DNA from 3 places in the Sporomusa termitida genome. Region 1 is predicted to be linked to each of the others. Evidence: riboswitches for the same ligand, from Rfam matches in the RefSeq annotation. Region 1 holds a riboswitch; each other region holds the start of a gene.
What was found. Region 1 has a riboswitch for cyclic di-AMP ahead of SPTER_RS25625 (peptidoglycan-binding protein). Riboswitches for the same ligand answer to the same signal wherever they lie in the genome.

Region 1 (4,201 bases):
TTTTCAGCATGCGTACGGAATTATTGAGAAGGGTGACATTGCCGCTTTGGCTGAATACCTTCGCTCTTTTGGTGCCGGCGCTGTTCTTGTTACGCTCATTTTATTTGTTGTCATGACATTTACCATTGTTTTCCCGTTTATGATTCTTTCCGGGGCAGCCGGTATTGTATTCGGGTTATGGGGAGGCATCGTTATTTCCTGGGTTGGCGAAGTGATTGGCGCAATAGCCATGTTTATCTTTGCCCGGTACTTCTTTCGCACGTCGGTCGAGCGCTGGATTAAGAAAAGTTCCTATTTGAAGCAGGTAGATGACTATAGTGCTGCCAACGGCTTCAAAGCGCTATTGCTTGCCAGGCTGCTGCCCTTAGCCCCGTCAGGAATTATTACCGCCGTGGCTGCAATCAGCAGGATTTCTTGCAAAGACTTTTTACTAGCCACAGGTATCGGCAAACTGCCGCCGGTAATCATCAAGGTTTTACTTGGCCATGACCTGGTTTTTGCCGGTGAAAATAGCACACGGCTTATTCTTATTATTGCTTTGGTGGCTGCAATCTACGGTGGCATGTGGTGGCGCAAGGCGCGAAAGAAACGCCATATCCGCAAATAATTCATGTTTAAAACAAATACAACGAGCACATCTTATGCTGTGCCCGTTGCAAACTGATCATGTAAATTGATGCTAAGAATTTACAGCTTCTTGCCTGCAAGTATCGACTTGCTCAACTACCAGAGATACATGACCAACTGCGGATACTACATTCCCGACGGGAATAATGGTACCAGTAACAACGCTTAACGGCACTGTCAAATTGATATTGGTGGCGCGAACTTCGAAAGTTGAAAGCTCGTTGGAAGTACCGCATAATGAGCTGGTATCCAAGACTTGCAGGGCGGCAATACCAAAGTTGGAAGTTGTAGTATTGAAAACAGCACCAACAATAAAACCCAGTTGCCCAAGCGATTGCGTTACGCGGGCGATAGGGCCGCCGTCTTTCAGGATTTCAAATTGGACTTGAGCAGCGCCGGGGGAGCTAAGGAGATTAACAGCCGGTAATATGGGAGTAAAGGTTACGCTCCAGTTAATGACGGCTCGTACCAGGTAGGCGTCCCGGCGTGTAGGTACAGTAATTGAGCATAGGCCTACCGTGCCATTAACAGGCAGGGTAGTAGTGAAGGGCGGCGTATCAATAGCATTAATTTCGCACCCGTAAACTCTTTCAATATCTTTTAAGGTAGCCATAAAAATCCTCCTTCTTTTTTTACATGATTTAGGAAACTCTAGTTTATCGTATGCTACATCATATGAATTAGTGATAGAGAGTTTCCCAAGTCATTTAATCTCTATTCATTGAGCAGGGATTATATGTATAGATGGCGAAGATAAAAACTATAAATAACCGGGAGGGATATCTATGCCTATCGTACAAATCGACATGTTAGAAGGTCGTTCTTTGGAGCAAAAACGTGAAATGGTCAAGAAAATAACGGCAGCCATTGTGGAAACTGCTAAATGCCCGCCGGAAGCGGTAACCATTGTGTTACGCGAGGCCCCAACCCAACATATTGCCAAGGCTGGCATATTAGCAGCAGATAGATAATCAATTAGGCCATTATATTAGGAAATGGCCTAATTTCCTAATATAATAAAAAGGTGGTGACTCACTAACATGCTGCCGCTGCAATTTGCGCTTGAACTGGAAACTGCACTGAATAATCAAATTACACTACTATCAGCCAATACCGGCCCTTTACCGGCAATGGCTCTGATTAACAAATTCCAGGAAAACTTCTATGCATTACTTACTGTTGCCAGTGCCACAGATGTTAATATTGACAAATACCCGGTTGTCGAAACTACCGGGCTGCTTGGCAGTGACTCGGACTGGCAGCAGTTCACACACCGGGACAAGCCGGCGACAGATTCGGTAAACCTGCCTGCCCTTACAGCCCTCTGGTCTGTATATACCCTGTTTGACCGATCGGCCCAATATTACCAACAGGCAGCCGCCAATAGCGCCCATCCTGCGACCAGATTGTTTTTCCATTCCTTAGCCGAGACCAAAAAAATGATGCGGAGACGTTTGGCCGGTATTATTCAATCCTTACTTAATCATTATTGGGGACAGCTCGGCTTTGCACCGTTTATGTTAGGTAAAGAAGGATAGCCGGAAGGGGGGGCTGCAAACTGCAGCCTCCGTTACTTTTTCTGCAGGTCGTATTTTGAATGATTAAAAACCCAAGCATTGCCGGGGATACGCTCAAAAAACAAAGTTAATAGTTGTTATTTATTAATAAACGAACTTATATTGACTTGCTTTATAGCCAAAAATCATGTACACTATCGACAAGCCGAATTTCCTTGTTGTTATGAGGAAAATGGGGAACCCATTTTTTGGGGTGAATCCGCGTTCTGCGGTAGGGATTTCCCTTTATCCCGAACCCGTCAGCTAACCTCGTAGGCTTTAGAAAGGGGTGTTTTAATGAAAAACATCAAAAAAATTATAGGCAGTACCGGTGTGCTGGCTGTTCTGACAGTCACTCTCTGGCTGGCACCAGTCTCTGCCGCTTTAGGTGATCAGGCACTCAAACCTGGTATGGCAGGGCAGGATGTACAAGAGCTTCAGAGCCGGCTTAATGATCTAGGCTATAACCTTGCGGTTGATGGCGTATTTGGTGCAACTACCGAACAAGCGGTCCTGGCATTCCAGCAGGCTAAAAATATTGCTGCCGACGGTATTGTTGGGCAGGCTACCTTTCAATTGCTGTTGGACAAGCGGGGAACAGAGGTATCACGCGGCAGTGCACCAGAACGTTACAAATCCGTTCTGGACATCAAAGCTACGGCCTATGCCCCCGGCCCGCATGATAATGGCCAATGGGGCAACCTGACGTATATGGGCACTCAGATACGTCCAGGTGTGATTGCCGTTGACCCACGGGTAATTCCGCTGGGCTCAAGGGTATATATTCAGTTTGCTGACGGCAGCGGCATGTATGGCATAGCTGAAGATACCGGTGGTGCAATTAAAGGCAACCGTATTGACATTGCCATGGTTTCTGTAGCTAAGGCTTATGATTTTGGTGTCCAAAAGGTTAAAGTATATGTTCTTAGTTAATAGAAATGCCTGGTACAATACCAGGCATTATTTTTATTTTTTATAAAGACATGAAAAATGGTAGATTTGGTAACTTTATTTATGTTATTATATTGAGAAATACCTATTAGATGTGTTTAGTACCTTGACCGGATTTAACCTGAATTTTCAACCTGGCCAAGGCACTAGTGAAAGGAGTTTAGTCAATGTTTGACAACAAATTCGGTCCTGAAGGGTTAACTTTTGATGATGTTTTGCTGGTTCCGGCAAAATCGGAAGTACTGCCCAGGGAAGTGGAAGTAGCTACATATTTGACTAAAAATATCAAGCTTAATATTCCAGTTATCAGCTCCGGAATGGATACCGTTACCGAGGCCCGGATGGCGATTGCCATGGCGCGTGAAGGCGGCATCGGGGTAATCCATAAAAATATGCCGATCGCCCGTCAGGCCAATGAAATTGACAAAGTCAAACGGTCTGAGCATGGTATAATTGTTGACCCGATATTCTTATCGCCTAACAATACGCTGCAGGATGCTCACGAGCTTATGGAGAAATACCGGATTTCAGGGGTTCCTGTTACCACCAATAATAAGCTGGTGGGAATACTGACCAACCGCGATTTACGTTTTGAAACTGATTTAAGCCGTAAAATCTCCGACTGTATGACCAGAGAGCATCTTATCACCGCCCATGTCGGCACCTCGCTGGAAGAAGCCAAAGCCATTTTGCGCGAGCACCGGATCGAAAAACTGCCACTTCTTGATGCTGAGGGAAATTTAAAGGGTCTTATTACCATTAAAGATATTGAAAAAGCCCAAAAATATCCGAACTCTGCCAAAGACGGCAAAGGCCGCCTGCTGGTTGCGGCCGCAGTCGGGGTTGGGTCAGACATGATGGAGCGGGTAGAGGCCATTGCTGGCGCTAAGGTTGACGTAATTGTTGTAGATACTGCCCATGGCCACTCCCAGGGTGTACTGGACTCAGTGCGAAAAATTAAAGATGCCTTCCCCGCCATTGATCTGATTGCCGGTAATGTTGCCACAGCCGAGGCTACCCGTGATTTGATTGAAGCCGGCGCCGATGCAGTAAAAGTAGGTATTGGA
Region 2 (4,201 bases), 2.1 Mb from region 1:
AACACCCCTCTTCATTGGCGGTGTTTAACGGCCATATCTACATTGGTACGGCCATTGAAGCAGCGATTCTAAGCATCAGCCCTGACGCTCCGCTGGTAGCGCCGAAGGGCTTTGATGTCATCCGGGTTGCGCCCGATGACAGCTGGGAATTAATAGTAGGGGGCATCCCGGTCAGCCCCACAGAACCAGTAACCGGCACGCGCGGTCTGCCGTTAAGCGGCTATCCTTCCGGCTTCGGCGATCTAACCAATGGCTACTGCTGGCAGATCCAGGCTTTCGACGACAAACTTTATCTTGGCACCTGGAGCTGGAATAATCTGATACCGCAGATTATCTCTGTGATCCCTGATGTCGTGGAATCATTGCTGCCGGCTAATACGGCGGACTCAATTACACAATTTCTTAGATTAATCTTTTCCGCTTATCTGATTAAAGCGCTCTATATTATCGGCTACAGATCACTTGGCTGTGATCTCTGGGAATCAAATGACGGCATTCTCTGGCTGCCGGTTTCTCTAAATGGTTTGGGTAATCCCTATAATTATGGTGTAAGCAACTTATTTGCTGCCTCTGACCAAAAACTATATCTGGGGACGGCAAATCCGTTCCAGGGCTGCGAAGTCTGGGTAAAAAACGCGCAGTAAAAATAAGAGATTAATCTAGACCTGCTGCCGGAGTCCTGCTTAGAGGAGGGGCCACCACAGTTTAACAGGGTACAAACCAAAGCAGCTTGCCCTAATTAGGGAAAGCTGCTTACTCGCTGCACTCTGTCAGTGAATACCAAAACATTGCCTGTCAGTCTTCAGCCCAGAAACATTACGGTCAAGCTAATATACAGGGATATTCTGCCTGAACATCTCGGCAATGATCGTTTCCATCGTATACATTCCCGGCGACTTGCCGATCAGAAAATTTACTGCAAAAATAGCACCCTGGCCAAAAGCGGCCCTGCTGATGCTTTCATGGGACAGCCGGATCGTCTGGTTCGGCATGCCAAAGATGATTTCATGGCGGCCAACAATGCCGCCGACGCGGATAGAATTCAAATGCTCCTCCACATTAAGGCTAAGCACATTGGCAATTCTTTTCGCGGTTCCCGATACCTCTTTTTTCCCTTTAAAATGCTCCTCAACGATCTCAATGTCGGCATGGGGCGCTATTTTTTGCAAAATCTGCGCCGCAACCATCAATACGTTAATCCCTAACGTAATATTAGGAGAATAAAGTACAGGCGCAAACTCTGCATAGGATTTCAGTATTTCCAGTTCTTCCTGTTCATATTGGGAAATGGCGGAAATAATGGGTATTCCCGCCTGCGCTGCTTTTGCGTACAAATATACACCCGTCGAGTCCGAAAAATCTACCAAAGCATCTACCGGCCTCTCTCTAAAAAAACTATCATCAATGTCATCAGCAGAGAATATTTCCCCTGCATCAAACTCATGCCCCAACAAACGGCTGGCATATTTTTGATGATCAGTATCACCTTTGCGAACTACCCAAACCAGAGTAAATAAGCTGTCCTGCAAAAATTCATTAGCAACAACTTTACCTGTTTTCCCAAAACCGAAAATACCAATCCTGATTTTCCCCATTATATTCCTCCTTAAAACTGTAGTTTGTTTTTTTTCTACCGCCATCCTGCATGTGATAGAAAACTTTCAAAACCAGCTTTTGAGAAGGATCCTCAAAGACATTTAATTGCCTTTGAAGAACGGCAGGACAAATACATCCTTCTCTTTCAACGCCTACGAGGTTAGCTGACGGATTCGGGCAGAAAGAAATTCGCCCTACCTGGCTTACCCAGGATTCACCCCAAAAATGGTTCCCCCGCTTCCATTAAATGAAACTCGGCGATTGCCGTTAGCCCAAACAGAGACTCCTTATGTTTAATAATACCTTATTTCCCTTTTATTTACAACTTTAAGTGATAGTGGCACCTATCATTGCTGCCTAACCTATCAACTTACGCCGTTCTTAAATCATATCATTTATAACGACTATTTACAAGACAAAACCACCGTCCCCATGTCAGCAAAACGGTAAAACTCCTGCGTGCGGCCTGACGGCAGGAGTCTTAGCACGTAAACATGGTTAAATCAGCCCGTAAGCCTTCATTTCAGACCGGAGAAGCTCAAGATTGTCCTCACTGATTTCGGTTAACGGCATCCGGCATTGACCGGCCTTATACCCCAGCAGGTTAACAGCGGCTTTAATCGGAATCGGGTTTACCTCGCTAAATAATGCTTTGATAAGATTAAGGGTCTGCAGTTGCAGTTTGATGGCACCGGCAACATCTCCCTGGATGAATTTCATCACCATATCGTGAGTATCCCGGGGGATGATGTTGGCCATAACCGAGATAACCCCCTTACCACCGAGTGACAATACCGGCAAGACCATGTTATCATCACCGGAATATACGGTAAAATCCTCACCGCACAGATTTACCACATCGCCGACCTGACCCAGGTTACACTCTTTAACGGCAATAATATTGTCTATTGCTGCCAATGCTTTTATCGTCTCCGGATTCAGATTTAAATTGGTTCTACCGGGTACATTGTACAGGATTAACGGTATGCTGACACTGTCGGCAATAAGCTTAAAATGCCCGTACAAGCCCTTTTGTGTAGCTTTATTATAATATGGCGTAACCGATAATAACCCGTCAGCCCCAACTGCTTCCGCTGCTTTCGATAATTCGATGGCATGCCGGGTATCATTGCTGCCGGTACCGGCAATAACCGGTACCCGTTTGTTAATTGCGTTTACCGCAAATTTAATCGCGGCAATATGCTCGTCATCCGGCATTGTGGAGGCTTCGCCGGTAGTGCCGCAGATGATAATGGCATCTGACCCGCCTTTAATCTGAAACTCAATCAGCTCTGTGAACGCCTGATAGTCAATGCCATTGTGTGTAAAGGGAGTTACAATAGCTACGCCGGAGCCGGTAAATAATGGTTTTTTCATTAGTCTAACCGCCTTTATTTAATATTTTTACATTAGATCTCACTTATACAACGCGTTAAAAAGCCGGGCAACCGTATGTGTTGGCAAAACAGCACACGTCACGCCTTATGGTGGAGTGTTATTTACTTTATTATTCTACCATATTCCGGATAAAAAAAGCATCTTTCCCGGCCATTATCGCCTAATTTCAGAAAAGTCATTACCTGCTGTCGCCCGCTCTTACCCCCTGCTGTCATTGTTAATATTTATTCTCAGCCGCAGGGACATACCTCTCCCTGCCACACACTAAAAGCTGCTTTTTAACGACAGAACAGAGTAATTCTCTGATTTACTTACACAAATACTATCAATATTCCAATTCCGGCAGCAGAAATCCTGCCGCATCAGCATGAATTTAACAGCTGACCTGCCTATTCTGCCAGAATCAAAATTACATCTGTATCGAGCGTTAAAATGTTTTGTTATACCCTATTGACAAAAAACCGTTGTCCTGTGATAATGAATAATAAGTAAACAACCCCCGCTGCATAATGCCGGTAAACGAATCAAACTGTAAACAAGCTGGCCTTTGCAAGAGAAAATTGACTAATTAAATCACCACAAGTGATGATTGGGATGAAAGCAACAGGAGAAACGCTCCAGAGAGCCGGCGGTTGGTGTAAGCCGGTGTGTGACTGTTGCCGTTACCTCGCCCATGAACTCTTCAGTTGACATGTATACATTATGAAGTATACATCAGATTGAAGCGCGGCCCGGCGTTAAGGGAATGTCCCGTCATACCAACGGGCATAAGAGTACAATGTAGGGTGGTACCGCGAATTCGCCCCTACTGGCAGAGCGATCTGTCAGTAGGGGTTTTTACTTTTCTTAGGGAGGGTTAAGGCATTTAGTTGTTGTCATACCGTTAGCGGCAGCATTAAAAAAAAGAAAAGGTGGAGAATTTATATGTTTAATGTGCGCAGTAGTATCAAAAAGTGGTCCTCAGCTACCCTGGCCCTGGTATTTGCCGCTTCAGTCACCGGCTGCGGCGGCAGCCAGCCGGCAGCCCCGGCCAGCCCGGAAGCAGGCGCCCCGGCCAAAATCGGGGTAGTATCGTATCTTACCGGTGGCGGCGCTGCTTATGGCGAAGCGATTAAACAGGGCCTGGAGCTGGCCCGGGACGAAATCAACACCCAGGGCAAAGTCAAAATCGAGCTCATTTTTGAAGACTCTAAAGGGGATAAAAATG
Region 3 (4,201 bases), 240 kb from region 1:
AGCCAGGCTAAACGCCATTTGGACCTTGCTGCCAGGCGCGGCAAGCGGTGGCGATTGGCTGTTTAGTACAGAATGTTATTGGCAATAACCAGACGCTGAATTTGATTAGTGCCTTCATAGATCTGCATAATCTTAGCATCGCGCATGTATTTTTCCGCCGGGTATTCTTTAGAATACCCATAACCCCCCAGCACCTGCACCGCATCTGTAGTAACCTTCATGGCGGTGTCGGCGGCAAAACACTTGGCAATGGCCGATTCTTTCGTGTAAGATACACCCTGATCTTTCAGCCAGCAAGCTTTGTAAACCAGCAGGCGGGCGGCCTCAATCTGCATGGCCATATCGGCCAGCATGGCCTGCACCAGCTGGAAGGAAGCAATCGGCTTGTCAAACTGCACCCGTTCTTTCGAATATTTGACCGCCAGTTCAAAGGCCGCCTGGGCTAAGCCGACCGACACGGCGCCGACAAACGGCCGGGCCGCATCCAGTGTTTTCATGGCGATTTTAAAGCCTTCCCCTTCGCGGCCAATCCTGTTGGCGGCGGGGATGCAAACATTCTCTAACACCAATTCACAGGTATTGGAGGCCCGGATTCCCATTTTTTCTTCTTCTTTACCCACCGAGAAACCAGGTGTGTCCCGTTCGACGATAAAGGCCGTCAGGCCGCGGATGCCGGCAGTTTTGCGGGTGTTGGCAAAGATAATATAGATATCGGCAATACCGCCGTTGGTGATAAAGCACTTCGTGCCGTTGATAATATAATTATCCCCGTCTTTGACAGCGGTAGTGGCAACGGCCCCGGCGTCCGACCCGGCACCAGGCTCGGTTAAGGCAAAGGCCGCCAGTTTACCGTTATTTATCACATCAAACATTTTTCTTTTTTGGGCATCAGTGCCCAATAAAACCACCGGATAGGAAGCCAGGGCGTTGGCAGCCGTTGTTGTGGCCACACCGGCGCAGCCTTTGCCTAATTCTTCATATATAAGAGCAATTGAAAGCGCATCAAGACCAGGTCCGTCATACTCTTCGGGAACGGTTAAATTAAGTAAGCCCGCTTCATCAAGTTTTTTCCACAGATCAGGGGGAACTACACCTTCTTTATCCATTTCCAGAGCGTGAGGCGTAATTTCTTTAGCAACAAAATCTTTTACCATTTTCTGTAGATCCAATTGATCGGGAGTAAAGTTAAAATCCATGCTTTGCCTCCTTATGGTTAGCATAAAACCAAAAAATACTAATGATAAGTATACCGCAAATTTTTTTTTTTGTTAACACCTAATTGGGAAAAATATAAAAAAAAGCGCTATTTTAACAATAATTTAGCGCCAACTGCCAGTAATACCAGTCCCAACAGCTGTTGGGGGCTGCATGCAGAGCGTTCCAGGCCAAACCCGCCAAAATGGTCGATAATAATCGCGGTCAGCACCTGACCGACAATGATGGCGGTAGTGGCGTTAGCCACCCCCACACTGGGGATGCTGGCAGCGACCAGATAGATGATGCCTACGCCGATAATACCTCCCAGCCAGGAATACCAGGGAGCAGCCTGCCAGGCATACAGATTGCCTTTCCCCAGGTTAAATACAAACAATAAAATCATGACCAGAATGGCTCCGGTCAATTGCACGACAAACGTAGCCTCTAAGAGGCCGACCGCTTTGCTCAGCAGGGCATTCAGCGATCCCTGGACCGCCATCAGCACGCCTGAGATTAACGCCAATACCAATGGCAGCATTTCACCTGAAAACAGATTCAATCCGAACACACTCCCATCGCAATATCAAGCCTGGGCAATAAACACAGCCGGCAGCAAGTACCGGATGAATGTAGTATAATACCAGGGGCTCTTTAATATTCCGGGAGAAACCGGTAATCGGCGGCAAATGGAAAAGCAGGCGGCAGGCCTGCTTGTTAGTCCAGTATATAGACGGTTACTTTGCGAACGCCAAAGTTCAAAGCCTCACGGCGATTTTCAAAAGCCAGGTCAATCCGCTGCCCCTTAATAGCCCCGCCAATATCATCGGCGATGGCGTAGCCGTACCCTTTGATGTACAACCGGGTTCCCAGCGGAATTACCGTCGGATCAACAGCGGCCATGCCCCGGCGCAGCAGATTGCCGCGATAGGTATAACTGCCATTGCCGGGATCATGGGCCGTATAGGCCGATGCTTTCATAAGCAGCGACCGGCTATAGCGGCTGGGCTCACCCGTTGCCCGCTCAAGATAGGTAAAGGTTTCCCTGTCAACAGTGCCGGTGATTTCCAGACTGGTGCTGCGCTGAAATGCTCTTACGGCGTTGGCGGTAATGGGACCGTAAACACCGTCAATATTGCCGGCATAAAAGCCGCCGTCTGCCAGCAGCTTCTGGACAACGCGGACTTTATCGCCGCGCATGCCCATAGTCAGCGGCGGCGGTTCGGGCGGCCCAGCTGCTTCTTCAGCTTCTGTCGCCGCCGGTGAGGATACGATAACCTGCTGTGTCTCAGCTGCCGGTGGTGACACCGCCGTTCCTGGCAAAGGATTGCTGATGCTAAGCAGTAAGGCAAGGCAAAGAATTATGGCAAAAAGGGCTTTATTCAATGTATCACCTCTCTTACGATAAGTCTTCGAGGTTAGTAGTACCACAAACAACCTCGCAATGTTAGCCTCCGGGGTTAGCTGTCGGGATAGGGAAAAGAGAGAATTAGAATACGCCCTTCCGTTCTCAACGGATTATCCCCTGTGTCTACTGTCTTGGTTCCCCCGTACCTGTAAAGATTCGGCATTATATCTATAGTATACCGGATTGGACTATTGGTCAAATTTAGTAAAACCCTGTAATTTTTCCTTATCCTCTTTTTTCGTTAATTAGGTAAGCCTGCATTGGCAATTCTCAGTTATTCTGCTCCCCCGGCAACAGGTGGGGAAACGGTGCAAAAAAAAGAACCGGCCTGAGCCGGTTAGTTGATCACGTCAATTGTTCTCGGGCTGCCCTGCATAATGCTGCTAATGGCATTACTGTTTTTTACCGCATCCGGCATTAACATATTGCTGTTATTCAGCAGGGAAGAGAGTACAGCCATTTCTGTTTGATAACCGGACAGCCGGGTAGTTACCTCTTGCTGGACTCTGCTGCGGGCAGCTGTTTCTACCGCCTTAACCAGATTTTCTTTGATTACGGCCTGATCCTGCATGAGCAGCTGGGTGGCCATAGTGGTAATATCGTTAACTGCAGCGGTATTGCCTGAACGTTCAAGGGCACTCTTGGCAAGGGTACCTAACAAGGCTTCTCTGTCCGCAAGATTATCTGTCATCTGAAGAATTTGCTGTAATTGAGCAGCGGCACCAGTGCCAGCCGCTTCAGCCAGTTGATCCTCTAAGAAAGCAGCCTCAGCCTTGGGTAAAGCAAATGAAAGCGGCATTACAAAAACCATCAACAAAACCGCGGTTACTATTTTCTTCAAGGTTAGCACTCCTTTCATCTGATGTGGTTCAAATGATATTTTACCATAAGGTTTACATAAAAAATAGTGGTAAGTTTAAGAAAAAGCCTGCTCGCAGGGCAAACAGGCGGTTTGGGCCCTTATTTTGCTAATTGCTGCAGCATGGCTGTCAATACGTCGACGCCGGCGCCAATCGCGGCTTGTGCCGCCCGGCGGCTGCCGTTGCCGGCCGTTTCGCCGCCGGGGATTAATATCAGCCCGGCCGGGGCCAGATGGGCCATATTCACCACATCATAGCCAATGCGGTCGTCCAGGCGCAGACTGGAAAGTTTTAGTCCCTGGCAGACACTTTCCAGTGTACTGACGATGGTTTGATCAAGCATAAACGGTTTTTCAGATGAGATTACCTCAATGGCTACCGGTGTGTCATGATCGTCAGCAATCATACTGACTTCATCTTTTATAGCCTGCAGAATAGCAATGATACTTTCATGTTTTGTGCCATTTATCTCGACCCACATTTCGACCACGGCGGGAATTAACGCCGGGGTTCCCGGATATGTTTTCAGCGTTGTCACGGTGGCGACTGTCCCCTGGTAATCATGCTCGGCCGCGATATTCCTCACGGCCAGCACAATCATAGCGGCGCTCACCAGTGCGTCCTGGCGCTCGGCCAGCAGTATGCCGCCGGCAGGACCGGCCAGGCCGTTTACTGTCATTTTCAGCCTGGTGGGGGCCGCAATGTTTTCTACAATGCCAATATTCACCCTACCCTGTTC

Region 2: another riboswitch for cyclic di-AMP. It lies ahead of SPTER_RS19810 (4-hydroxy-tetrahydrodipicolinate reductase); the one in region 1 lies ahead of SPTER_RS25625 (peptidoglycan-binding protein).
Region 3: another riboswitch for cyclic di-AMP. It lies ahead of SPTER_RS25655 (3D domain-containing protein); the one in region 1 lies ahead of SPTER_RS25625 (peptidoglycan-binding protein).

Annotation. Positions count from the first base shown of each region.
Region 1 covers NZ_CP036259.1:2,118,905-2,123,105, reverse strand. Annotated here, with positions in the region: gene SPTER_RS09775 (TVP38/TMEM64 family protein) at 1-607, shown strand, start outside; gene SPTER_RS09770 (hypothetical protein) at 680-1,240, opposite strand; gene SPTER_RS09765 (2-hydroxymuconate tautomerase) at 1,413-1,598, shown strand; gene SPTER_RS09760 (hypothetical protein) at 1,668-2,165, shown strand; cyclic di-AMP (ydaO/yuaA leader) riboswitch at 2,338-2,477, shown strand; gene SPTER_RS25625 (peptidoglycan-binding protein) at 2,481-3,116, shown strand; gene guaB (IMP dehydrogenase) at 3,302-4,201, shown strand, end outside.
Region 2 covers NZ_CP036259.1:4,250,230-4,254,430, forward strand. Annotated here, with positions in the region: gene SPTER_RS19805 (hypothetical protein) at 1-644, shown strand, start outside; gene SPTER_RS19810 (4-hydroxy-tetrahydrodipicolinate reductase) at 828-1,595, opposite strand; cyclic di-AMP (ydaO/yuaA leader) riboswitch at 1,732-1,866, opposite strand; gene dapA (4-hydroxy-tetrahydrodipicolinate synthase) at 2,095-2,973, opposite strand; gene SPTER_RS19820 (ABC transporter substrate-binding protein) at 3,919-4,201, shown strand, end outside.
Region 3 covers NZ_CP036259.1:2,361,653-2,365,853, forward strand. Annotated here, with positions in the region: gene SPTER_RS10995 (acyl-CoA dehydrogenase family protein) at 63-1,196, opposite strand; gene SPTER_RS11000 (DMT family transporter) at 1,304-1,756, opposite strand; gene SPTER_RS25655 (3D domain-containing protein) at 1,912-2,580, opposite strand; cyclic di-AMP (ydaO/yuaA leader) riboswitch at 2,628-2,774, opposite strand; gene SPTER_RS11010 (hypothetical protein) at 2,940-3,443, opposite strand; gene SPTER_RS11015 (hydantoinase/carbamoylase family amidase) at 3,563-4,201, opposite strand, start outside.